3 regions of the Bradyrhizobium sp. 63_E2_N1_3 genome follow, and region 3 is predicted to be linked to each of the others. Evidence: predicted binding sites of a transcription regulator. Region 3 holds the regulator's gene; each other region holds the start of a gene.
What was found. Region 3 encodes HrcA, which represses chaperone genes, less so after heat shock. Its sites were predicted from a motif close to GTTAGCACTCNCNNNNNGNGAGTGCTAAC; they were not measured.

Region 1 (7,892 bases), 7.8 Mb from region 3:
CCAGCACAGGTAGCCGGGGATCATGAGATCGGTGCCGAACAGGTGCAGCGGCGCGGCGTTGGACAGGCCCCAGAGGATGATCACGAAGGAGAACAGCGTCACGATCGACGAGAGCAGGCCCAGTCCGATCGTCAGGGTCTGCTCGACGAAGTTCTTGACGTCGTCGGTGATGCGCTGGTCCGGGTTGTCGGCCGCATCGCCCTTGAGCTGCATGCGGTAATGCGTCGAGCCGTCGAGCCATTCGCGGAGATAGTGTTGGGTGAGCCACTGCCGCCAGCGGATCTGGAGCCACTGGTTCAGGTACAGCTTGTAGACCGCCAGCGCGATCGCCGTGAAGGCGAGGCCGATGAAGATCCAGATCTGCGTGACGAAGGCGTCCCAGTCGCTGTTCTGGAGCGCGCTGTAGAACCGGTTCTGCCACTGGTTCACCAGCACGTCGATCGCGACCAGCGCCAGCTCGATCGCGATCACGGCGGCGAGCAGGCCGCGGCCGACCCACTTGTCCTCCGATCGGAAATAGGGGGCGGCGATTCGCCAGACGATCGCGAGCGTGGCGCTGATGTTCTTCACAGAGCTCTGTCTCCTGAGGGGATGTGCACAACGCCCATAGGCCAAATGGCTGTGGCAACGGCAGAAAGCGCTTAGACTAAAGTCGCAAGTTCAGCAATTTGCGTTGGCTTGTCGCAGCTTGCAACCCTAGCATGGGTACAACGGCGCGGGGTGGGGGCCTCCGGGACTTCGCGGGCTTGTGAGCGGACGGGAACCGCCGCACTCGCGAGGAATTCGCGTCCAGCTCGGGGGTTATCGCTTCCAGCGTCAAGCAGGCTCGGCTGTCCACGCGGGCCGCCTGCCGCAACAGGCGTGGGGGAGGAAGACCATGTGGAATCAAGTCTATGACCCGCTGCACAGTCCGGTGCTGTCGACGATCGCAGCGGCAATACCCGTCGTCACGCTGCTGATCCTGATCGCGAGCGGTCGCGTCCAGGCCCATATTGCTGCAATCATCGCCGTGATCGTGGCCAACCTGATCACGATCTTCGTGTTCACCATGCCGGCGAACATGTCGATCCGCGCCTCGATCCTCGGCATCGTGACCGGCTTCTTCCCGATCGGCTGGATCGTTCTCAACGTCATCTTCCTCTACCAGGTGACGGTGACCACCGGGCGCTTCGAGCTGCTCAAGCGCGCGGTCGGCGGCGTCACCGAGGACCGGCGGCTGCAATTGCTGCTGATCGCGTTCTCCTTCGGCGCGTTCTTCGAGGGAGCCTCGGGCTTCGGCACGCCGGTCGCCATCACGGGCGCCGTGCTGATCGGGCTCGGCTTCTCGCCGCTCGCGGCCTCCGGCCTGTCGCTGATCGCCAATACCGCGCCGGTCGCTTTTGGCGCGCTGGGCACGCCGATCCAGGGTCTTGCCTCGGTCACCGGGCTTGATCCCTACATCCTCGGCGCGATGGTCGGACGGCAGTTGCCGATCTTCTCTCTGATCGTGCCGTTCTGGGTGGTGTGGGCCTTCGCAGGTTGGAAGGGCATGAAGGATGTCTGGCCGGCGATCCTCGTCACCGGTGTGTCGTTTGCGGTCCCGCAATTCGTGATCTCGAACTTCATCAATCCCTGGATTGTCGACATCGGGGCGTCGCTGATCTCTATGGGCGCGCTGATCCTGTTCCTGAAGGTCTGGCAACCGAGGCAGCTCTGGCTGTCGCCGGCGCTGCGCGGCCGCGATGAATCGGCCGCCACGATGGCCGCGGCCAAGCCGCTCGATAAGACGCCGCTGACGCAGAGCGAGCTCTTCAGCGCGCTGCTGCCATGGATCATCGTCTGCATCGTGATGCTGGTCTGGGGCAACGGCGGCTTCAAGACCTGGGCGAACTCGATCTTCACCTGGAACTATCCCGTTCCCGAGCTGCATCAGATGATCAACAAGATGCCGCCGGTCGCGCCAGGGCCGACCAAAGAGAGCGCGGTGTTCGGCTTCACCTATCTCTCGTTCACCGGCACGGGCATGTTGATCGCCGCAATCATCTCAGGCTTCCTGATGGGCGTCGGTCCCGGCAGGCTGCTGATCCAATACGGCCGCACCATACGGCTCTGCGCGATCTCGCTGATCACGATCTCGGCGATGCTCGCAATCGGCACGCTGACGCGGCTCTCCGGCGTCGACGCAACGCTCGGCCTCGCCTTTGCCGCAACCGGCGTGCTCTATCCCTTCTTCGGCACGCTGCTGGGCTGGCTCGGCGTGGCGCTGACGGGGTCGGACACCGCTTCCAACGTGCTGTTCGGCAATCTCCAAAAGATCACGTCCGAGCAACTCGGCCTGTCGCCGATCCTGATGGCCGCGGCCAACTCGTCCGGCGGCGTGATGGGCAAGATGATCGACGCGCAATCGATCGTCGTCGCCTCCACTGCCACCAACTGGTACGGCCATGAGGGCACGATCCTGCGCTTCGTGTTCTGGCACTCGATCGTGCTGGCCTCTCTGGTCGGCCTGTTCGTGACGTTGCAGGCCTATGTCTGGCCGTTCACGGCGATGGTGCTGAAGTAGCAGACCACGCCACGCTTCAACGCAAATCCCCGCAGGGCTTCGCCGCCTTGCGGGGATTTTTGCATCTAAAGCATGATCCGGAAAAGTGCGAAGCGGTTTTCCGAAAAAATCATGCTCAAACAACAAGCTGAAGCACGATGACGATTCGTCCCAATCTCATCGCGCTTTAGCCTCCGCGAACCTTCTCAACGGCGCCGCCGTCTTATAGAAGGTGCCGCAAATCAGGTCGGTCGAGAGGTCTCATGGTTTCGCTAAAGCAGATGGCGTGTTTGGCGGTTGCAATGCTCGCGATGTCCACGCTGGCGCGTGCAGAGGACGGTTTTCCGTTCGGTACCGAGATGACGCTGGAGGCCCTGCCGCAGCCGGGATCGAAGCGGATTCCGAACATCGAGATCGGCGACAATGGCGAAGTCGTGCTGGAGCTCTGGTGCAAGGGCGGCAAGGGCCAGTTCTCGGTCGCCGGCAACACGGTGATCTTCGTCCCCGGCCAGATCCAGGACCGTTCCTGTCCGCCGGCCAGGGCGCAGGCCGACGACGAACTCGTCGCGTCGCTCAGCAGCGTCGAGACCTGGAAGCGTCAGGGCGACGTACTGACACTGATCGGTCCCAAGCCGCTGCGCTTTCGCACGACGGGGAATTAGGTCTCGTGTCCCGGACGCGCTGCAGCGTGCAACGCTGCTGCGCAGAGCCGGGACCCAGACTCGATCGGCGACTTCGCTTGCGGCCTCTGGGCCCCGGCTCAGCAGCGCATCACTGACGTGCTGCGCTGCGTCCGGGGCACGAGAGCCTACTTCCACACCGACTTGTCGGCGTCCCAGCGCTGGCCTTTCAGCTCTTTCGCGAGGGCCTCGATCGAGCCGTTGTCGTCGGGCTGATCGCCTTCCTCGTCGGCCGAAGCGTCGTCCGAGAGATTGAGCTTGGCGCCGCTGCTCTCATCGGCGGTCGTGGTCGAGGGGCTGCCGATCCAAAGCATCAGTTTGTCGGTCGTGCCGGGCTTGTCGGGCGAGATGAGGCCTGCAACCTCGATCGTGTCGGTGAGCTCGAGTGCCGGAAAATCCTGGTTCGGTCGCTTGAAGACGAGCTTGAGCTTGCCGGTGGCCGGGTTGAAGCTGTGCGAGACCTGCTTTGCCGCAAGCGTCCGGCTCATCACGCCGGCGACGGCTGAGGCGAGCTTGTCACGGCTGATCTTGTCGCCGTCGCGCCAGTCGGCTGCGGGAAAGCGGATGGTGCGGTCCATCTCGGTCATGCCCGCGGTCCAGCCCGCCGCGGTGACGCCGGGCATCGCCTTGAACTTCGCCAGCAGCGCGCCGGCGCGTTCCGGATCGACCGACATGTTGATGGTCTGCTCGCCGGCACGCAGCGCGTCGCAGCCGACGGTCAGGCTCGCCAGCGTCACCTCGACGTCCTGGCCCTTCAGGCTCTTCAGGAACTCGGTCGCCGCATCCAGCTTGACCTTGACCGCGATCGCTTCCGGAGAGACGTCGGTGAAATCCTTCGGCTGCGGCGTGATGCCGTCGTCGGAGGTCTGGTTGTCCTGAAATTCCTTCTCGCTGAGATCGGAATTGTCGGGCGAGGTGACCTCGGTCACGGCCTGGCCGATCGCGATCTGGCCGCGGAACTCGAACGTGTCGCCGGACTGTTTGCGCAGCAGCTTGACGGTGACGGGCGCCTTCTCGCCGAGGCTCTGCGTCGTGCCCGTCAGGTTCTGGCCCGCGACCTGGAGATTGACGACGAAGCGGTCCTTGCGGTCGGAATTCTTTGCGACGGGATAGCAGACGTCGAGCACGGCCGCCGTCACCGTCTTGCCCTGCCGCGTCTCCTTCAGGATCACGTCGGCATTGCCGTCCATCAGGCCGTCGATCGAGGTGAAATAGCGGGTCTCCGTCCCGCCCGGCGCCGCGGCCTTCGGCGACAGCTTCATCTGGGCCGATGCGACATCGGGCGAGACGGCAAGCAGGGCCGCCAAAAGGGCTGTCGAACAAACCAGAAGCGCACGCATCGATGAATCCTCGCGCAATCGAATCGGCGCGCCACCGTAGTGGGTTTTGGCCGCCGGTTGAATTGGAAAGCAGAAGGGGCAGGGTCGGCAAAAAAGAAGGCCGCCCGGAGGCGGCTTTCGCAACATTGTAACGGAACGGAGGCTTAGAAGCCGCCCATGCCGCCGCCGCCCGGCATGGCGGGCGGAGCTTCCTTCTTCGGCGTTTCGGCGACCATGGCCTCGGTGGTCACCAGCAGGCCGGCCACGGACGAGGCGTCCTGCAGCGCGGTGCGGACCACCTTGGCGGGATCGATGATGCCCTTCTCGACCATGTCGACATAGTCCTCGTTCTGGGCGTCGAAGCCGAAGGTCTCGGACTTGTTCTCCAGGATCTTGCCGACCACGATCGAGCCTTCCACGCCCGCGTTCTCGGAGATCTGGCGGATCGGGGCTTCCAGCGCCTTCAGCACGATGTTGATGCCGGCCTGGACGTCGGCATTGGCGTTGGTGAGACGGCCCACCGCCTTCTTGGCGCGCAGCAGCGCGACGCCGCCGCCGGGGACGATGCCTTCCTGCACCGCGGCGCGGGTGGCGTTGAGCGCGTCCTCGACGCGGTCCTTCTTCTCCTTGACCTCGATCTCGGTCGCGCCGCCGACGCGGATCACCGCGACGCCGCCGGCGAGCTTGGCGAGGCGCTCCTGGAGCTTCTCACGGTCGTAGTCCGAGGTGGTCTCCTCGATCTGGGCCTTGATCTGGCCGACGCGGGCCTCGATCTCCGGCTTCTTGCCGGCGCCCTTGACGATCGTGGTGTTCTCCTTGTCGATCACGACCTTGCCGGCGCGACCGAGCATCTTCACCGTGACGTTCTCGAGCTTCATGCCGAGGTCCTCGGAGATGAGCTGGCCGCCGGTGAGGATCGCGAGGTCCTCGAGCATGGCCTTGCGGCGGTCGCCGAAGCCCGGCGCCTTGACGGCGGCGACCTTCAGGCCGCCACGCAGGCGGTTGACGACCAGGGTGGCCAGCGCCTCGCCCTCGACGTCCTCGGCGATGATGACGAGCGGCTTGCCCGACTGCACCACGGCTTCCAGCACCGGCAGCATGGCCTGCAGGCCGGACAGCTTCTTCTCGTGCAGGAGGATGTAGGCGTCCTCGAGCTCGGCGGTCATCTTCTCGGCGTTGGTGACGAAGTAGGGCGACAGATAGCCGCGGTCGAACTTCATGCCCTCGACGATGTCGACCTCGGTGTCGAGTGACTTGTTCTCCTCGACGGTGATGACGCCCTCGTTGCCGACCTTCTGCATCGCCTGGGCGATCATCTTGCCGATGGCGGCATCGCCGTTGGCCGAGATGGTGCCGACCTGGGCGACCTCGGAGGAGGCGGCGACCGGCTTGGCGCGCTTTTCAATGTCCTTGATCACCGCTGCAACCGCGATGTCGATGCCGCGCTTGAGGTCCATCGGGTTCATGCCGGCGGCAACCGCCTTGGCGCCTTCGCGCACGATGGCCTGGGCCAGCACGGTCGCGGTGGTGGTGCCGTCGCCGGCGAGGTCGTTGGTCTTGGAGGCGACCTCACGCAGCATCTGGGCGCCCATGTTCTCGAACTTGTCCTCGAGCTCGATCTCCTTGGCGACGGTGACGCCGTCCTTGGTGATGCGGGGCGCGCCGAAGCTCTTCTCGATGACGACGTTGCGGCCCTTCGGACCGAGCGTCACCTTGACGGCGTTGGCGAGAATGTCGACGCCGCGCAGCATGCGATCGCGCGCGTCTCCGGAAAACTTGACGTCTTTGGCAGCCATTTCTTCAATCCCTCGTGTTTCGTGATGTGTTTGCCGCTTGCGGAATGACCGAATGCCCGGATCGCGCGATCCGGGCATGACATTCAGCGGCTGTTCAGGCTGACGGCCTTAGGCCATGACGCCCATGATGTCCGACTCCTTCATGATCAGGAGCTCTTCGTTGTCGATCTTGACCTCGGTGCCCGACCACTTGCCGAACAGCACGCGGTCGCCGACCTTGAGGTCGATCGGGATCAGCTTGCCGGCCTCGTCGCGGCCGCCGGGGCCGACGGCGACGACCTCGCCCTGGGACGGCTTTTCCTTGGCGGTGTCCGGAATGATGATGCCGCCCTTGGTCTTTTCCTCGGCGTCGATACGTTTGACCACGACACGGTCATGCAGCGGACGAAATTTGGATTTAGCCATGACGTTTCCCTTTGGAGGCTCGCTTCGGAAGGAATGGAAGTGGGTAGGGGCGGCGTCCGTCCACCCTCTTGCCGAGGATCGAACGGCGCGCTTAGCAATCGGGCTTTCCGAGTGCTAATAGTGCGCCCGGAAATATGGCTTGGCCGCGATCCTGTCAAGCAAGGGTGGTTAAGCGATTGGTGAGGCGGATATAGGATCGTGTCTAGAGAAACTTATTGGTCGCGCTGGCGTATAAAGGACGTCATTGCTCCGACAGCGGTTTTGCGCTTGGCTGCAGGAGGGATGCGGTCGGGGTCTCATTTGGGGGACGGTTTGCTCGGGGGAATGTCATGATCAGGTCAGCTCACGCACGCACGGTTGCCAATCTGGCGGCCGCCTCCTGCCTGGCGCTGCTGCTTGGCGCCTGCGGCGGCGGTATGAGCCTGCCGTCGTTCTCGTCGTCTTCGCCGCCGCCCGAGGCTGAGCCCGGCACCGGCCCGGAAATGCCGGCGAGCATCCGCGCCGACGAGATCGTCGGCCGCTGGGGTCTCGCCTCGTTCCAGAACCCGGCCGACCGCGCCCGCACCGAGGCCGCGGCCCGGGCGCAGTGCAAGAATCCCTACGTGATCACCGCCGGTTCCTCCGGCGGCGTGATCATGCATCTCGCCGACCAGGCGACGCCGCAGGAGCTGCGGCTGAAGGGCTCGCCCAGCGGCAAGAACTACATCGGCCCGGCGGGTCCCACCCCCGGCGAGCAGGACCGCGAGATCGTCTCCTTCGACGGCCGCGTCCTGATCACCCGCTTCATCGACAAGGACGCCGCCACCCGCTACGGCAACATGGTCTACGTCCGCTGCGCGCCAAGGGCGTAGTTTCTCCTTCGTCATGCCCCGGCTTGACCGGGGCATCCAGTACGCCGCGGCCTCTCGGCTCAATCACCGCCGCCTCTGGAATACTGGATCGCCCGGTCAAGGCCGGGCGATGACAGTGGAGGGGATGGCCCCAAAAACAAAAACGCCGGCTCTCGCCGGCGTTTTGTTTTTCCGTAATGCCGCGCCCGATCAGTCGAACAGCGCGTCGATGTCGTCCTGCGAGGCGTGGCCGACGTCGCCGGCGAGCTTGGGGCCGTTGAGGAGCTTTTCGTCGTCGCTGCGGGTGTCGGCCGGCGCGGGCACATGGGCCTTGATCGCGT
Region 2 (7,892 bases), 3.2 Mb from region 3:
ACTCCAAACTCTCCACCTGCCGCAGCGCCGGAAACAGCTTCATCCACAGCAGCGCGACCGCGACGGTGCAGACGCCGCCGAGCACGGCCGCAGGCATCGCGCCGAGCAGCGCGGCCGCGACGCCGCTCTCGAACTGGCCGAGCTGGTTGGAGGCGTTGATGAAGAGGAAGTTCACCGCGCCGACGCGGCCGCGCATCTCGTCGGGGGTTGAGAGTTGCACCAGCGAGAAGCGGATCACGACGCTGATCGTGTCGGCGGCGCCCAGAATGGCGAGCGACAACACCGACAGCCACATCCACGACGACAGCGCGAACACGACCGTGGCGACGCCGAACACGATCACAGCCTGGAACATGCGCAGGCCCACATGCCGCGAGATGGCGTGACGCGCCAGCACCATGGTCATCAGCAGCGCACCGACCGCGGGCGCGGCGCGCAAGATCCCGAGCCCCATCGGGCCGGTCTGAAGGATGTCGCGGGCATAGATCGGCAACAGCGCGGTGACGCCGCCGAACAGCACGGCAAACAGATCGAGCGAGATGGTGCCGAGGATCGCCGGGTTGCTGCGGATGAAACGAACGCCGGCGAAGATGTTGTCGGCGTCCGTCCCCTCCTTGGAGACCGCCTGCGGGCGCGGCCGGATGAAGCCGGTCAAAATCATCCCGAGAATCCAGAACAGCAGCATCACGGCATAGGCAAGATGCGGCGCGACCGCGTAGGCAAAGCCGCCGAGCGCCGGACCGGTGATGGTCGCGACCTGCCCCGCGCCGCTCGCGACTGCGGTTGCGCGCTGGAGCGATCCCTGCGGCGCGATCAGCGGCAAGAGAGCCGCGGTGGTCGGGCTCTCGAAGGCGCCGGCAATGCCGAGCACGAAGGTCGCGATGAAGATCTGCACCTCGCTGACCAGGCCGAGATAGGTGATGATCGCGAGATAGAGCGCGGTCGCGGCTTCCACGAGCTGGCAGAGCTGGACCACGCGCTTGCGCTCGAAACGGTCGGCGGCGTGGCCGGCGACGAACACCAGAAGCGCGGTGGGCAGGAACTGCACGAGGCCGACCATGCCGAGATCGAAGGCCGAGCCGGTGAGATCATAGATCTGCCAGCCGATCGCGACCGCCGCGATCTGGCTGGAAAAGCGCGACAGGCTGCGCGAGAGCAGGAAGAACAGGAAAGCGCGGTGGGCGAGGAGCGCGCGGGCACTGACCGGCGGGCTGGCTGATATTGGCTGCTCTGGCATCGCCTCTTGGGTCACCCTGGACCGTCCGCCCCCTGATATCGACGTGCCCCCGCGTGACTGAGGCGCACCTGCTTGTCAACAGCGGGAGGCTCAGGTCATCTCCCGGCATTGCGTTTGCAACGCGGGCGCGGCCATAATCATTGGGGGTTTGGGGACACCATGCTGCGCTTGCAATCGGCACTCGGCATTTTCGCATTGCTGTTGATCGCTTTCGCGTTGGCAGAGAATCGCCGCGCCGTATCGCTGCGGCAGGCTGCGATTGGCCTCGTCGCGACCTTCGTCACCGCGGCTGTCCTCCTGAAAGTACCCGTCGTCGCGCGCGCCTTCGGCGCCATCAACGACGCGGTCGGCGCGATCTCGGCGGCCTCGCGCGCCGGCTCCTCCTTCGTGTTCGGCTATGTCGGGGGCGGTCCCCTGCCCTTCGATCTGAAGGTGCCGGGCGCCGATTTCATCCTCGCGTTCCAGGCGCTGCCGATCGTGCTGGTCATGAGCGTGCTGACGACGCTCTTGTTCTATTGGCGCGTGCTGCCGCCGGTCGTGCGCGGCATGGCCTGGCTGCTGGAGCGGACGCTGGGCGTCGGCGGTGCTGTCGGGCTCTCGACCGCGGCCAACATCTTCCTCGGCATGGTGGAGGCGCCGCTGTTCGTGCGGCCGTATCTGGCGCAGATGACGCGCAGCGAATTGTTCCTGGTGATGACCGGCGGCATGGCCGGCATCGCCGGCACGGTGCTGGTGCTCTACGCGACGCTGCTGGCGCCGCTCATTCCCGATGCCGCCGCCCATTTCGTCATCGCCTCGGTGCTGGGTGCGCCGGCCGCGATCCTCGTCAGCCTGATCATGGTGCCGGAGACGTCAGACAAGCGCACCGGCGGCGCGCTGGAGGATCCCGAGATGGATGTCTCCGGCCCGATGGATGCGATCGTGAAGGGGACGAGTGCGGGGATCGAGCTGCTGATCAACATCGTCGCCATGCTGCTGGTGCTGGTGGCGCTGGTCTATCTCGTCAATGCCGTCCTCGGCCTGCTGCCCAATATCGGCGGCGCCGCGATCTCGTTGCAGCGGCTGCTGGGCCTCGTGATGGCGCCGGTGTGCTGGCTGATGGGATTGCCCTGGGACCAGGCGGTGACCGCCGGCAGCCTGATGGGCACCAAGACCGTGCTCAACGAGCTGATCGCCTATGTCGACTTCTCAAAACTGCCGCCCGATACGCTCGATCCGCGCTCGCGCCTGATCATGCTCTACGCAATGTGCGGCTTCGCCAATTTCGCCAGCCTCGGCATCATGATCGGCGGCTTAGGGGTGATGGCGCCGGAGCGGCGCGAGGAGATCAACGCGCTCGGGCTGAAATCGATCGTGTCGGGAACGCTGACGACGTGTTTGATGGGCGCGGTGGTGGGGGTGTTGAGCTGAGTGGCCGTAGCCCGGATGGAGCGCAGCGCAATCCGGGACAGTATCTCCGTCGCAGGCAGTCGCCCCGGATTACGCTGCGCTCCATCCGGGCTACGAAGAAACCCTCCACCGTCGTTGCGAGCGCAGCGAAGCAATCCAGAATCTTTCCGCAGTGACAGTCTGGATTGCTTCGCTGCGCTCGCAATGACGAGGAGACAGCCTACGCCTTCAACTCCACCGTCCTGAACTCCGCGGGCAGGATCACCTCCAGCAGCTCCACGTCATCCGAATAGTCCAAAATCATGTGCTTGATCTTCGGCGGCTGGGTCCAGGCGCTGCCTTCCTTCATCAAGGTCTCACCCTGACCGTCCATGTAGGTTTTCACCCAGCCCTTGAGCACGTAGACCATCTGGAATTCGACGTCGTGGAAGTGCAGCTTCGACACCTCGTTCGGATCGCAGGGGCCTTGCAGGCGGATCACGTGGGCTTGCGCGAGGCCGTGGCTGGCTTCGGCGATGCCGAGGTCGCGATACTTTGCGTAGGCGCGCAGGCCGTCGGCCTTGAAGTCTTCCTCGCGGTGATGGCTGATGGCGATGCGCTGCTTGGGACGCGCGGGCTTTTTCGGAGCGGCCCTCGCCGGTGTCGTGCGCGCCTTTGCCTTCACCGCCTTGCGCGCCGAGGATCGTGCCACGGCCTTGGCTCCGCTCCGCTTCTTCACCGCGGCCTGGGCTGCACTGCGCGATTTTGTTTTCTTGGCCATGGGCCGCCTCCCTGTTGTTATAGGCGGAGGCTAGCACAGAACGAGATATCGTAGGGTGGGCAAAGCGAAAGCGTGCCCACCATTGCCAGATGCAATCGTGGAGAGATGGTAGGCACGGCGCGAGCGCGCCTTTGCCCACTCTACGATGCCGGCGCGCTGTTCAATGCAGCCGGAACACGCCATCCACGGCGCGCAGCTCGGCCGGCTTGATCAGCTTGGAATGCGCGACGGTCACCGAATGGAGCGGACCGTCGAGCTTCTCCTGCCAGAACGCCAGGAAATCCTTCAGCGCCGGAAATTTCGGAAACATGTCGTAGTTCTGCCAGACGTAGGTCTGGAGAAGCGAGGGATGATCGGGCATCCGATAGAGAATTTGCGCCGTCGTCAGCCCGTAACCCAAAAGCTGTTTCCGGAAATCTTCGGAAACGCCCCCACTCCGCAAGCCCATGCCAACCTCCTTTGCAGGAGCGCATTCAAGGGGCGGCTTGGTCGGTGTGCGCCTTACGAGCCACCCGGTACTGATGCGCTCACATGAGAGAAATGTGACGCAAACTGACAATCCATCTCAAGCCTAAAAGTTTAACAAGCTGTTGAAATTCAATGCTTTAGCAGCAGAGGCGGCTCCGTGCTAATACGGTCACCGGGCGGGTTAACGATGGTAAAGAGATTCTGGCACCCGGGCCTTCAGAGTGCCGATTTTTCTGCTAGAAGCCCTTGCCCCCGCAAAATTCCTGTCCTATTTCAGCCTCGCCTGTGCTAGCACTCGTGAGCACAGACTGCTAACGCCAAAAAATTCCCATACCGTGCAACTACTTAGGAGGACTGCATGAAATTCCGTCCGCTTCACGACCGCGTCGTGGTCAAGCGTATCGACGCAGAAGAGAAGACCGCCGGCGGCATCATCATTCCCGACACTGCCAAGGAAAAGCCCTCGCAGGGCGAAGTCGTCGCCGTCGGCCCCGGTGGCCGCGACGAAGCTGGCAAGCTGATCCCGATCGACCTGAAGGTCGGCGACCGCGTGCTGTTCGGCAAGTGGTCCGGCACTGAAGTCAAGATCGACAACGTCGACCTGCTGATCATGAAGGAAAGCGACATCATGGGCGTCCTCGACGTCCCCGCTTCCAAGAAGAAGGCGGCCTAAGAGCCCCCTCTCCCCACCAGCTAAACACCTAAGGAAAAATCCAGATGTCAGCTAAAGAAGTCAAATTCGGCGTCGATGCACGCGACAAGATGCTGCGTGGCGTCGACATCCTCGCCAACGCCGTCAAGGTGACGCTCGGCCCCAAGGGCCGCAACGTCGTCCTCGACAAGTCGTTCGGCGCTCCCCGCATCACCAAGGACGGCGTCACCGTCGCCAAGGAGATCGAGCTCGACGACAAGTTCGAGAACATGGGCGCGCAGATGGTGCGCGAAGTCGCCTCCAAGTCGGCTGACGCGGCCGGCGATGGCACCACCACCGCAACCGTGCTCGCGGCTGCGATCGTTCGTGAAGGCGCAAAGTCGGTTGCCGCCGGCATGAACCCGATGGACCTGAAGCGTGGTATCGACCTGGCCGTGGAAGCCGTGGTCGCCGACCTCGTCAAGAACTCCAAGAAGGTCACCTCGAACGACGAGATCGCCCAGGTCGGCACCATCTCCGCCAACGGCGACGCGGAGATCGGCAAGTTCCTCTCCGACGCCATGAAGAAGGTCGGCAACGAGGGTGTCATCACCGTCGAGGAAGCCAAGTCGCTCGAGACCGAGCTCGACGTCGTCGAGGGCATGCAGTTCGACCGCGGCTACATCTCGCCCTACTTCGTCACCAACGCCGACAAGATGCGCGTTGAGATGGACGACGCCTACATCCTCATCAACGAGAAGAAGCTCTCCTCGCTGAACGAGCTGCTGCCGCTGCTCGAGGCCGTGGTGCAGACCGGCAAGCCGCTGGTCATCGTCGCCGAGGACGTCGAAGGCGAAGCGCTTGCGACCCTCGTCGTGAACCGTCTGCGCGGTGGTCTGAAGGTCGCGGCCGTCAAGGCTCCGGGCTTCGGCGATCGCCGCAAGGCCATGCTGCAGGACATCGCGATCCTGACCGGCGGCCAGGCGATCTCGGAAGATCTCGGCATCAAGCTCGAGAACGTCACGCTCAACATGCTCGGTCGCGCCAAGAAGGTGATGATCGACAAGGAGAACACCACGATCGTCAACGGCGCCGGCAAGAAGGCCGACATCGAGGCGCGCGTGGCCCAGATCAAGGCGCAGATCGAGGAGACCACCTCGGACTACGACCGTGAGAAACTCCAGGAGCGTCTCGCCAAGCTCGCAGGCGGCGTCGCGGTGATCCGCGTCGGCGGCGCGACCGAGGTCGAGGTGAAGGAGCGCAAGGATCGCGTTGATGACGCGATGCATGCGACCCGCGCGGCGGTCGAGGAAGGCATCGTCCCGGGCGGCGGCGTCGCCCTGCTCCGTGCCTCCGAGCAGCTCAAGGGTCTGCGCACCAAGAACGACGACCAGAAGACCGGCGTCGAGATCGTGCGCAAAGCGCTGTCGGCTCCCGCTCGCCAGATCGCGATCAACGCCGGTGAAGACGGTTCGGTGATCGTCGGCAAGATCCTGGAGAACAAGACCTACGCTTACGGCTTCGACTCCCAGACCGGCGAGTACGTCAACCTGGTCACCAAGGGCATCATCGACCCGACCAAGGTGGTCCGTACCGCGATCCAGAACGCAGCCTCGGTTGCCGCGCTCCTGATCACCACGGAAGCCATGGTCGCCGAGCTGCCCAAGAAGGGCGGCGCCGGTCCGGCGATGCCCCCGGGCGGCGGCATGGGCGGCATGGACTTCTGATCCAGCCGTTCAGATACGATACGGAATGCGAAACCCCGGCAGCGATGCCGGGGTTTTTGTTTTGGGGCGGCGCCCCGATGCAACGCCTTGTGGCGACCTGCGAGCGCACCTACAATTCAAAGGTGTATCCTTCGGATCACTAATGCTGCAGGATCCCGTCGAGCCCTGACGAGAATTGCAATGCCGCACCGCAAGATACGTCCGCTGCTGGCAGCCCTTGTCATCATCTCCGCTGCGGGCCTTTCCGCGCCGACGCCCGTAGACGCGGCGGACAACAATGACGCGATTGGGAAGATGGAAGGGACATGGCCGGATTGGCTTCCGCGAGCCGAGCAATGCCCCGCTGACTCCATGCCGGCGAACGCGGGCGCACCTGCTTTTTCGATCGAAGGATGCTCGGCTGCGGCGGAGCAGTGCCTTGATCGCTGTCGGGCGGGCAACGCGAGCGACTGCTACGCAGCCGCACTCGTCGTCCAGCGGATGATCAAGACCGGGCCGCTCTCCGATGCGCTGTTTCTGAGGGCCTGCAAGCTCGGCGTTGCTTCAGGCTGTACGAACGTTGCCGCCAGCATGGAAGACAGCGGCGACTATGCCTGTCCCAATCGGACGTATGAACTGGCATGCGGCCGAGACGATCCCTGGGCATGCACGATGATGGGATTTCACTTGATCAAAGGTATCGGCGTCGAAAAGAACAACGACCGGGCGCGGCGTTTCTTGGCGAAATCCTGCCGCTTTGGCGACACGGACGAAGCCTGCGCAAACGCGAAGGCCTTTCTGAAAGAGATTGGCGACTGAAGGGCTCGGCCCGACGACCTTCGGGAAACGAACCTTGCGGACGAATGAATTCCGGGCTCGGCGCTACGCGCCGCCCCGGAATGACGGCGGCGCCCCTCACCACACCTTCCCCAGCCGCTCCATGTGCGGCTCGCCGTCTTCGTCGAGCGACCAGATGATCCGCGTCACCTTGCCGATGAGATTGTCCATCGGGATGAAACCCATCACTGACATCAGCCGGCTGTCGGACGAGTTGTCGCGGTTGTCGCCGAGCGCGAAGAAATGGCCGGGGGGCACCGTGAAGACGTCCGTGTTGTCGAGATAACCGTTGTCGACGCAGTCGTAGGTTATGTAGGACGCGCCGCTCGGCAGCGTCTCGCGCCAGCGCTTGACCTTCGCGCCATCATCGGTGCCGCAGGCAGAGCCCGCGGGCACCTCCTTCAGAGGGACGCGCGTCACGGGGCGATCGTTCAGGATGAGTTGCCCCTTCCGCATCTGGATGCGGTCGCCTGGCAACCCGACCACGCGCTTGACATAGTCGGCCGAAGTCCCCTTCGACGAGCGGAATACGACGACGTCGCCGTGTTCCGGATCGGCGGCCCGGAAGCGGCCCGAGATCCATGACGGCGCGAACGGAAAGGAATAGCGGCCGTAGCCATAGGCATATTTTGCGGCGAAGACGTAGTCGCCGACGACCAGCGTCGGGGTCATCGAGCCGGAAGGAATGTTGAACGGCTGATACAGGAAGAAGCGAAACAGGAACGGCGGCGACCACAGCACCGGGATCAACAGGATCAGGACGACGATCGCTTTCCATTCCCGCGGCCGGGCCGTAGGGCCGATCGTTTGCTGAAGAGTGGTCATTCGCTTGCCATGATCGAGATTGTGGTCGTCACCGTGAGA
Region 3 (7,892 bases):
ATGGCAATGTCGTCGAGGCCGCGGTGAAGGCGGCGGTGCCGCGGCGCGGCGGCCGCATTGTCGCCTTCGAGAAATACGGCGCCGATCGCGCGACGCCGGCACGCACCGTGGCGCAGCAGCTCGGCAGCGCGGATGCGCTGTTCATCGCCGATGACGGCGATGCCGTCGTCGCGGTGGCCGATGCGATGACGGCCGCAGGCGCGAATTTGCGCAACATCCAGCTGCTCGGCACCGGCCTGTGGGACAATCCGCGCGTCTATGCCAATGCAAACTTGCAAGGCGGTCTCTACGCCGCGCCGGACCCGGCCGGCTTCCGCGCCTTCTCCGGCCGCTATCGCACCAAATACGGTGCCGAGCCGATCCGCACCGCGACGCTCGCCTATGACGCGGTCGCCCTCGTCGCCGCGCTCGCGCGCACGCAGGGCCCGACGCGCTTCTCGCCGGATGTGCTCACCAACCCTTCCGGCTTCGCCGGCATCGACGGCCTGTTCCGCTTCCGCGCCGATGGCACGAATGAGCGTGGGTTAGCGGTGATGAAGGTGACGACAGGTGGTGGCGTGGCGGTCGCGGGCTCGCCGAAGAGTTTTGGGGCTTGATGGCTTCGTAGTCCGGATGGAGCGCAGCGCAATCCGGGTTCTATCCGAGTGGCGAAAGCGTCCCGGATTACGCTGCGCTCCATCCGGGCTACGGCAGCTCGCTATGCCGCCAGATCCGCGACCACTGCATCAAGCACCGGAAATCCGCTGCTCGTGACCCGCAAGCGCCCCGTCGCATCCACGATGATCGCGCCCTCCTCGCGCAACAGCGCGATGCGCTTGGGATCAAGCGGGCGGCCCGACAGCGCGCTGTAGCGCTCGGGGTCGATGCCCTCGGCGAGGCGGAGCCCCATCAGCAGAAATTCGTCGGCGCGCTCCTCGCTGTTGAGGAGATCGTCGGTGACGTTGCCGTGGCCGTTGGTTTCGACCCGCATCAGCCAGGCTTCGGGGCGCTTCTCGGTGGCGGTGGCGTGCCTGATCCCGTCGATGTCGAGGCGGCCATGGGCACCGGGGCCGATGCCGGCATATTCATCGCCGCGCCAATACACCAGATTGTGCCGGCACTCGGCGCCGCGCCGCGCGTGATTTGAAATCTCGTAAGCGGGCAGGCCGAGCTTGTCGCAGGTCTCCTGCGTGACGTCATAGAGCGCGCGCGCGACGGCTTCGTCCGGCGTCTTCAATTTGCCGGCCTGGTGCAGGCCGAAGAACGGCGTGCCTTCCTCGATCGTCAATTGATAGAGCGACAGATGCTCCGCGGCTTCATCGATCGCGAGACGCAGCTCGTCGGCCCACATCGCCGGTGTCTGGTCGGGGCGTGCGTAGATCAGGTCGAAGGAGTAGCGGTCGAACGAGCGGCGCGCGATGGCGACAGCGTCGAGCGCTTCGCGGGCGCTGTGCATCCGGCCCAGCGCTTTCAGCGAGGCATCGTCGAGTGCCTGCACGCCGAGCGAGACGCGGTTGACGCCGGCGGCGCGATAGCCGGCAAAACGCGTGGCTTCGACGCTGGTCGGGTTTGCCTCGAGCGTGACCTCGACATCGCTGGCGACGTGCCAGTGCTTGCCGATGGCATCGAGCACCGCGCCGACGGTCGCGGGCTGCATCAGTGAAGGCGTGCCGCCGCCGAGGAAGATCGAGGTGACTTCACGCCCGGGCGCACGCTGTGCGGTCGTTTCGATTTCGCGCGCGAAAGCTGAAGCGAAGCGCGTCTCGTCGATCGCGGCGTGGCGGACGTGGCTGTTGAAGTCGCAATAGGGGCACTTCGACAGGCAGAACGGCCAGTGTACATAGACGCCGAAAGCTTGCTTAGCGCGGCTCAAGGCAGATCTCCGCCAGTTTCACGAAGGCGCGGGCGCGATGCGACAGGCCGAGGCCAAGCGGCGGCAGGCCGTGCTTCTCGATACTGGTCATCTCGCCGAACGTGCGATCGTGGCCATTGGGCAGGAACATCGGATCATAGCCGAAGCCGGCGGTGCCGCGCGGCGGCCAGGCCAAGGTGCCGTCGACGCGCGCCTCGACCTCTTCGAGATGATCGTCGGGCCAGGCGACGCAGAGCGCGGATACGAAATGCGCGGTGCGCTTGTCGGGCGTGGTGGCGCCGCGCTCCTGCAACAGGCGCTCGATCTGCGCCATCGCGGCGGTAAAATCCTTTGCTGGACCGGCCCAGCGCGCGCTGTAGATGCCGGGCGCGCCATCGAGCGCGTCGACCACTATGCCGGAATCGTCGGCGAAGGAGGGAAGCTTGGTCGCCTGCGCCGCCGCGATCGCCTTGATCGCGGCATTGCTGCGGAAATCGTTGCCGGTCTCGTCGGGCTCGGGCAGGCCGAGCTCACCGGCCGACACCGCCTCGATGCCGTGAGGCGCGAGCAGCTCCTTCATCTCGGCGAGCTTGCCGGGATTGTGGGTCGCGATGACGAGCTTTTCGGTGATTCGGCGGTGCATGGGCCTATTGACTACGCGACGGCCAGTTTCTGCAAGTCCACGAGACGGGCAATGCCCTTCTGGGCCAGCGCCATCAGCGCGAGGAATTCGTCTTGTGTGAACGGTTCGCGTTCCGCGGTGCCCTGCACCTCGATGATGCGGCCATCGCCGGTCAGGACGAAATTGGCGTCGGTCTGGGCTTCCGAATCCTCGGCATAGTCGAGGTCGAGCACGGGCGTGCCGTTGTAGATGCCGCAGGAGATCGCGGCGACGTTGTCGCGCAGCACCTTGGCCTTGATCATGTTGCGCGCCTTCATCCAGTTGATGCAATCGGCGAGCGCGACCCAGGCACCGGTGATCGAGGCCGTGCGCGTGCCGCCGTCGGCCTGGAGCACGTCGCAATCGACCGTGATCTGGCGCTCACCGAGCGCTTCGAGATCGACGATGGTACGAAGCGAGCGGCCGATCAGGCGCTGAATCTCGACGGTACGGCCGCTTTGTTTACCCGCGGAGGCCTCGCGGCGGGTGCGTTCGGAGGTCGCGCGTGGTAGCATGCCGTATTCGGCGGTGACCCAGCCGCGGCCTTGGCCCTTCAGCCACGGCGGCAGGCGGTCTTCCAGCGTGGCGGTGACCAGCACATGGGTGTCGCCGAATTTCACCAGGCAGGAGCCTTCCGCATATTTGACCACGCCGCGCTCCAGCGTCACGGGGCGCAATTCGTCGGGCGCACGGCGGCTTGGCCGCATGGGAAATCCTCCAAAACTCTCGGAAAAGGGCTATTCGCGGTGCTTGTAGGTGGGGTGAGGGTGGGCGGCAAGGCTTTTTCACCCCCAGTTTTCCACCCCGCAAACGCCACGCTTGTCAGAACCCTCCGGGATGGACAAATTATAAGCGTCTGAGAGGAGTTACCGTCCGTGGCCCATCACGATCCGATCCATCTGATCGCGCCGCGCGCAGGCCTCGCCCAGCTCAACGAGCGTTCCCGCGACATCTTTCGTCAAATTGTCGAAAGCTATCTCGCGACCGGCGAGCCGGTCGGGTCGCGCAATATTTCGCGGCTGATCGCGATGCCGCTGTCGCCGGCCTCGGTCCGCAACGTCATGGCCGACCTGGAACAGCTCGGCCTGATCTATGCGCCCCACACCTCCGCCGGCCGATTGCCGACGGAACTGGGCTTACGCTTCTTCGTCGACGCCCTGATGCAGGTCGGCGACCTCAATGACGCCGAGCGGCAGTCGATCCAGAGCCAGTTGACGTCGGTGGGTCACGCCCAATCGGTCGAGGCGGCGCTGTCGGAGGCGCTGACGCGGCTGTCCGGTCTCACCCGCGCCGCAGCGGTCGTGTTGACCCCGAAATCCAATGCGCGGCTGAAACACATCGAATTCGTCCGGCTGGAACCCGAAAAGGCGCTGGTGATCCTGGTCGGCGAGGACGGTCAGGTCGAAAACCGCGTGTTGTCGCTGCCGCCGGGAGTTCCCTCCTCGGCGCTCACGGAAGCCGGTAATTTCCTCAATGCGCGGATTCGCGGCCGCACGCTGGCCGAGGCGCGGCTCGAGCTCGAAACCGCGCTCGGCGAAGCCCGCGCCGAACTCGACCAACTGACGCAGAAGGTGATTTCGGCCGGTATTGCGAGCTGGTCCGGCGGCGAGAACGAGGACCGCCAGCTGATCGTTCGCGGCCACGCCAACCTGCTCGAGGATCTGCACGCGCTGGAGGATCTGGAGCGCGTTCGCCTGCTGTTCGACGATCTCGAGACCAAGCGCGGCGTGATCGACCTTCTGGGACGCGCCGAGACCGCCGAGGGCGTGCGGATCTTCATCGGCTCGGAGAACAAACTGTTTTCCTTGTCAGGCTCCTCCACCATCATCTCACCCTATCGGGATGCCGCCGGCCACATCGTCGGCGTTTTGGGCGTGATCGGGCCGACGCGGCTGAATTATGCCCGCGTAATCCCGACCGTGGACTACGCCGCGCGCATCGTCAGCCGCCTCCTGGGGGGCTGACCGGCGTTTCCTCCGATCACGGGCGCTTGATTTTCGTGAGCTTAGGCACGATATCCGGGCCAACAATCCCTTGAGACGAGTTCGAGAAGAGAGCCGATGACCGATCGAGACCGGCAGCCCGACGACACTACCCCACCGACCGACGAGCCCGTGGTGTCAAAACCCTACATCATGCCCGACGATCCGGAGCCCGGCTCGGTCGAGCTGTTGCAGAAGGAAGCCGCCGAGGCGCGTGACCGCATGCTGCGGACGCTGGCCGAGATGGAAAATCTGCGCAAGCGCACCACCAAGGAGGTCGCCGACGCCCGCCTCTACGGCATCACCGGCTTTGCCCGCGACGTGCTCGACATCGCCGACAATCTCCAGCGTGCGCTCGATGCCGTTCCGGCCGAGGCCCGTGCCGCGGCCGATCCCGGCCTGACCTCGCTGATCGAGGGCGTCGAGCTCACCGAGCGCTCGCTGCTCAATGCGCTGGAAAAGCACGGCGTCAAGAAGTTCGATCCGCAGGGCCAGAAGTTCGACCCGAACTTCCAGCAGGCGATGTACGAGGTGCCGGATGCGTCGGTGCCTGCGGGCACCGTCGTGCAGGTCATGCAGGCCGGCTACACCATCGGCGAGCGCGTGCTGCGCCCGGCGCTGGTCGGTGTCGCCAAGGGCGGCACGAAGGCTGCACCGGCTGCGAACAGCAACGAAGTGAACTGAGCGGCGCACTGGTTGATCCTCATGGTGAGGAGGCGCGTCAGCGCCGTCTCGAACCATGCAGGCCCGGCTGTTGCAGCTCGGCCTTCATCCTTCGAGACGCGTGCTAAGGAGCACGCTCCTCAGGATGAGGGTTTGGCAGCTTTTCGCGCCGCTTACGCGCTCACCGCGATATCCGCGGACTGAATCCGCTTCACGCCGGCCTTGGCCATGTCGGCCCAGGCTTTTGCGAGCGAACCCTGCGTGTCGATGCCGCGGCAGGCGTCCTCCACCACATAGACCTCGAAGCCCGCCTTGCGCGCATCGAGCGCGGTCCAGGCGACGCAGAAGTCTGTCGCGAGGCCGGCGACGAAGACGCGCTTGATCTTGCGGCCCTTCAGGTAACCGGCGAGGCCCGTCGAGGTCTTGCCGTCGGCTTCGAGGAAGGCCGAATAGCTGTCGACGTCCTTGTGAAAACCCTTGCGGATGATGAGCTCGGCATGCGGAATCGCAAGATCCTTCGACAGCGCGGCGCCGTCGGTGCCCTGCACGCAATGGTCGGGCCACAGCACCTGCTTGCCGTAGGGGAGATCGACGGTCTCGAACGGCTTCTTGCCGGAGTGCACCGACGCAAATGAAATGTGGCCTGGCGTGTGCCAGTCCTGGGTCATCACCACGTTCGCAAAGGCTTTCGCCATCTTGTTGATGACGGGAACGACCTGCTCGCCTTCCTTCACGGCGAGGCTGCCGCCGGGCAGGAAGCAGTTTTGCACGTCGATCACGAGCAGCGCGGAGGCATCGTCCGGCTTGATCGATGCGGCCGCAAGGAGCGCGGTTGGAGCAAGGGCTACGAGAGCGCTTGTCCCAAGCGCCGCGAGGATTTGTCGTCGATCAAGCATCGTTCGCCTCCCTCCAGGATGATCCAATGGAAGGAAGCCTAGTTCCGTTCGTATACGAACAGAAGCCCGAAAATGCAGCCGGCTCTGTCCAGCGCTTGGGCTAACCCTTGGACTAACCCTTGAGACTAACCCTTGAGACTAACCCTTGAGACTAACCCTTGGGCTGGATGCCGTCGCGCACAGCGCGGAAGCGGGTGAAGGCGGCCGACCACTGGTCGCGCGGGGCGCTGGCGATGATGCGCAGCGAGGCGCCGCCGCTCGAGAAGCGGATCCACTGCACCACGGTCACGGGCGTCTTGTCCTTGCCGCTGACGCCGTCGATCCGGGTCTCGAAACCCTGCTGGCCGTTGATGCGGATCGGCTCCGACATGGTGACGCGGGATTCGCGCACGCCGGGGATCTGGAGCGCGGCCTCCTGGGCAAAGCGGGCGCGGTCGTCGGCCTGCTGCGGGGTGGCGCCGATCAGGCCGAGGATCATGAACGGCTTGGATTCATAGCCCGAACTCTCATTGCCGTCGGCCAGGATGATGCTGGAGCCCGGCGCCAGGGTGCGGATGTCCTTGAAATCGGCGAGATCGGTGATCTTGAACGGCATCAGCCCGATCTGCTCTTCGGCCGAGACCTGCTTGCGGGTGACGGCGCTCGCAAACATCTGCCGCACCGCCTCGTCGGTGTAGATCTTGGTTGCGTTCTCCGGGATCTGCACCGCGACATAGCCGGAGAAACCGGCGCCCGGCACGATCATCGAGTAGCGCTTCACCGGCGTCTCGCCGGCCTTGCCGCTTTCCATGGTGAAATAGGCAAGACCCGCGGGGGTCTCGATCTTGTCCTGCTTGACGCCGGCGGTGCCGCCGGGATTGGAATTGAAGGCGCTCACGACCTCCCCATAGGCCGCCGGCGGCAGCTCGGTGATCAGCACCTTGACGCTGCCGTCCTCGCTCTCGAAGCCCGGAAACGTCTTGGCCGTGCTCAGGCCGACCAGCGGCACCATGCCGAGGCGCAGGCCGGGCGGGAAAACGGCATCGGCCGCAAAGGCCGGAAGCGCTGTGGCGACGAGGACGGCGAGCGCGGCGAGGGGGCGAATGAGCTTCATGGGCACTCTGATTGGTTCACATTGAGGCCGTTCGATGGTCGGCCATTGGGCCGCTTTGTCGCGCAAAGCCGCCTTGATGGCGGCGGTCCGGCCGCCCGCCTTTTAACGGGTTTGGCCCGCCGGTAACAGGGCGGGCAGATCACGGTGGCGGGGGCCGGCTGACGCCTGAACCTGTTAATAATTCATCACCCGCAAGGGCGGTTGAGCCCGGATATGATCTTCCAAAACCCAATGTTTTCATGGCCGAAACTTGCGTTCGGTCCTTGCGGGCCCCTCCCCCCCTCCTATATGAGCGTCAACCATCGCAATATCGCGGATGTTTGATCTTAGGGGGTTTGGAGCGGGTGCCTCTTGGGCCCAGCCAACCTGCCGCAAAAACAAGGATATCAGGACCATGGGAAAGGTCATTGGGATCGACCTCGGCACCACGAATTCGTGCGTCGCCGTGATGGATGGCAAGAACGCCAAAGTCATCGAGAATTCTGAAGGCATGCGCACGACGCCTTCGATCGTCGCCGTGACGGACGACGGTGAGCGCCTCGTCGGCCAGCCTGCCAAGCGCCAGGCCGTTACCAATCCCGAGCGTACGTTCTTCGCAGTGAAGCGCCTCATCGGCCGCCGCTACGACGACCCGATGGTCGAGAAGGACAAGAAGCTCGTTCCGTACAAGATCGTGAAGGCTTCCAACGGCGACGCCTGGGTCGAGGCCGACGGCCAGACCTACTCGCCCTCGCAGGTGTCTGCGTTCATCCTGCAGAAGATGAAG

Region 1: AB7531_RS38195 (co-chaperone GroES) is a predicted target of HrcA. The motif match lies at 6,812-6,840, and genes of this name have one in related genera.
Region 2: AB7531_RS16055 (co-chaperone GroES) is a predicted target of HrcA. The motif match lies at 4,142-4,170, and genes of this name have one in related genera.

What each region holds. Positions count from the first base shown of each region.
Region 1 is NZ_CP197235.1:8,032,359-8,040,250, reverse strand. It holds gene AB7531_RS38220 (ABC transporter ATP-binding protein/permease) at 1-570, opposite strand, end outside; gene AB7531_RS38215 (L-lactate permease) at 878-2,542, shown strand; gene AB7531_RS38210 (META domain-containing protein) at 2,785-3,183, shown strand; gene AB7531_RS38205 (hypothetical protein) at 3,330-4,541, opposite strand; gene groL (chaperonin GroEL) at 4,685-6,316, opposite strand; gene AB7531_RS38195 (co-chaperone GroES) at 6,425-6,721, opposite strand; gene AB7531_RS38190 (hypothetical protein) at 7,051-7,572, shown strand; gene AB7531_RS38185 (protein phosphatase CheZ) at 7,762-7,892, opposite strand, start outside.
Region 2 is NZ_CP197235.1:3,457,058-3,464,949, reverse strand. It holds gene AB7531_RS16075 (MFS transporter) at 1-1,237, opposite strand, end outside; gene AB7531_RS16070 (NupC/NupG family nucleoside CNT transporter) at 1,397-2,647, shown strand; gene AB7531_RS16065 (cupin domain-containing protein) at 2,847-3,386, opposite strand; gene AB7531_RS16060 (usg protein) at 3,547-3,834, opposite strand; gene AB7531_RS16055 (co-chaperone GroES) at 4,213-4,527, shown strand; gene groL (chaperonin GroEL) at 4,572-6,212, shown strand; gene AB7531_RS16045 (sel1 repeat family protein) at 6,393-7,010, shown strand; gene lepB (signal peptidase I) at 7,107-7,853, opposite strand.
Region 3 is NZ_CP197235.1:225,508-233,399, reverse strand. It holds gene AB7531_RS01050 (penicillin-binding protein activator) at 1-596, shown strand, start outside; gene hemW (radical SAM family heme chaperone HemW) at 698-1,852, opposite strand; gene rdgB (RdgB/HAM1 family non-canonical purine NTP pyrophosphatase) at 1,839-2,474, opposite strand; gene rph (ribonuclease PH) at 2,486-3,199, opposite strand; gene hrcA (heat-inducible transcriptional repressor HrcA) at 3,368-4,456, shown strand; gene grpE (nucleotide exchange factor GrpE) at 4,553-5,158, shown strand; gene pncA (bifunctional nicotinamidase/pyrazinamidase) at 5,311-6,033, opposite strand; gene AB7531_RS01015 (hypothetical protein) at 6,185-7,126, opposite strand; gene dnaK (molecular chaperone DnaK) at 7,521-7,892, shown strand, end outside.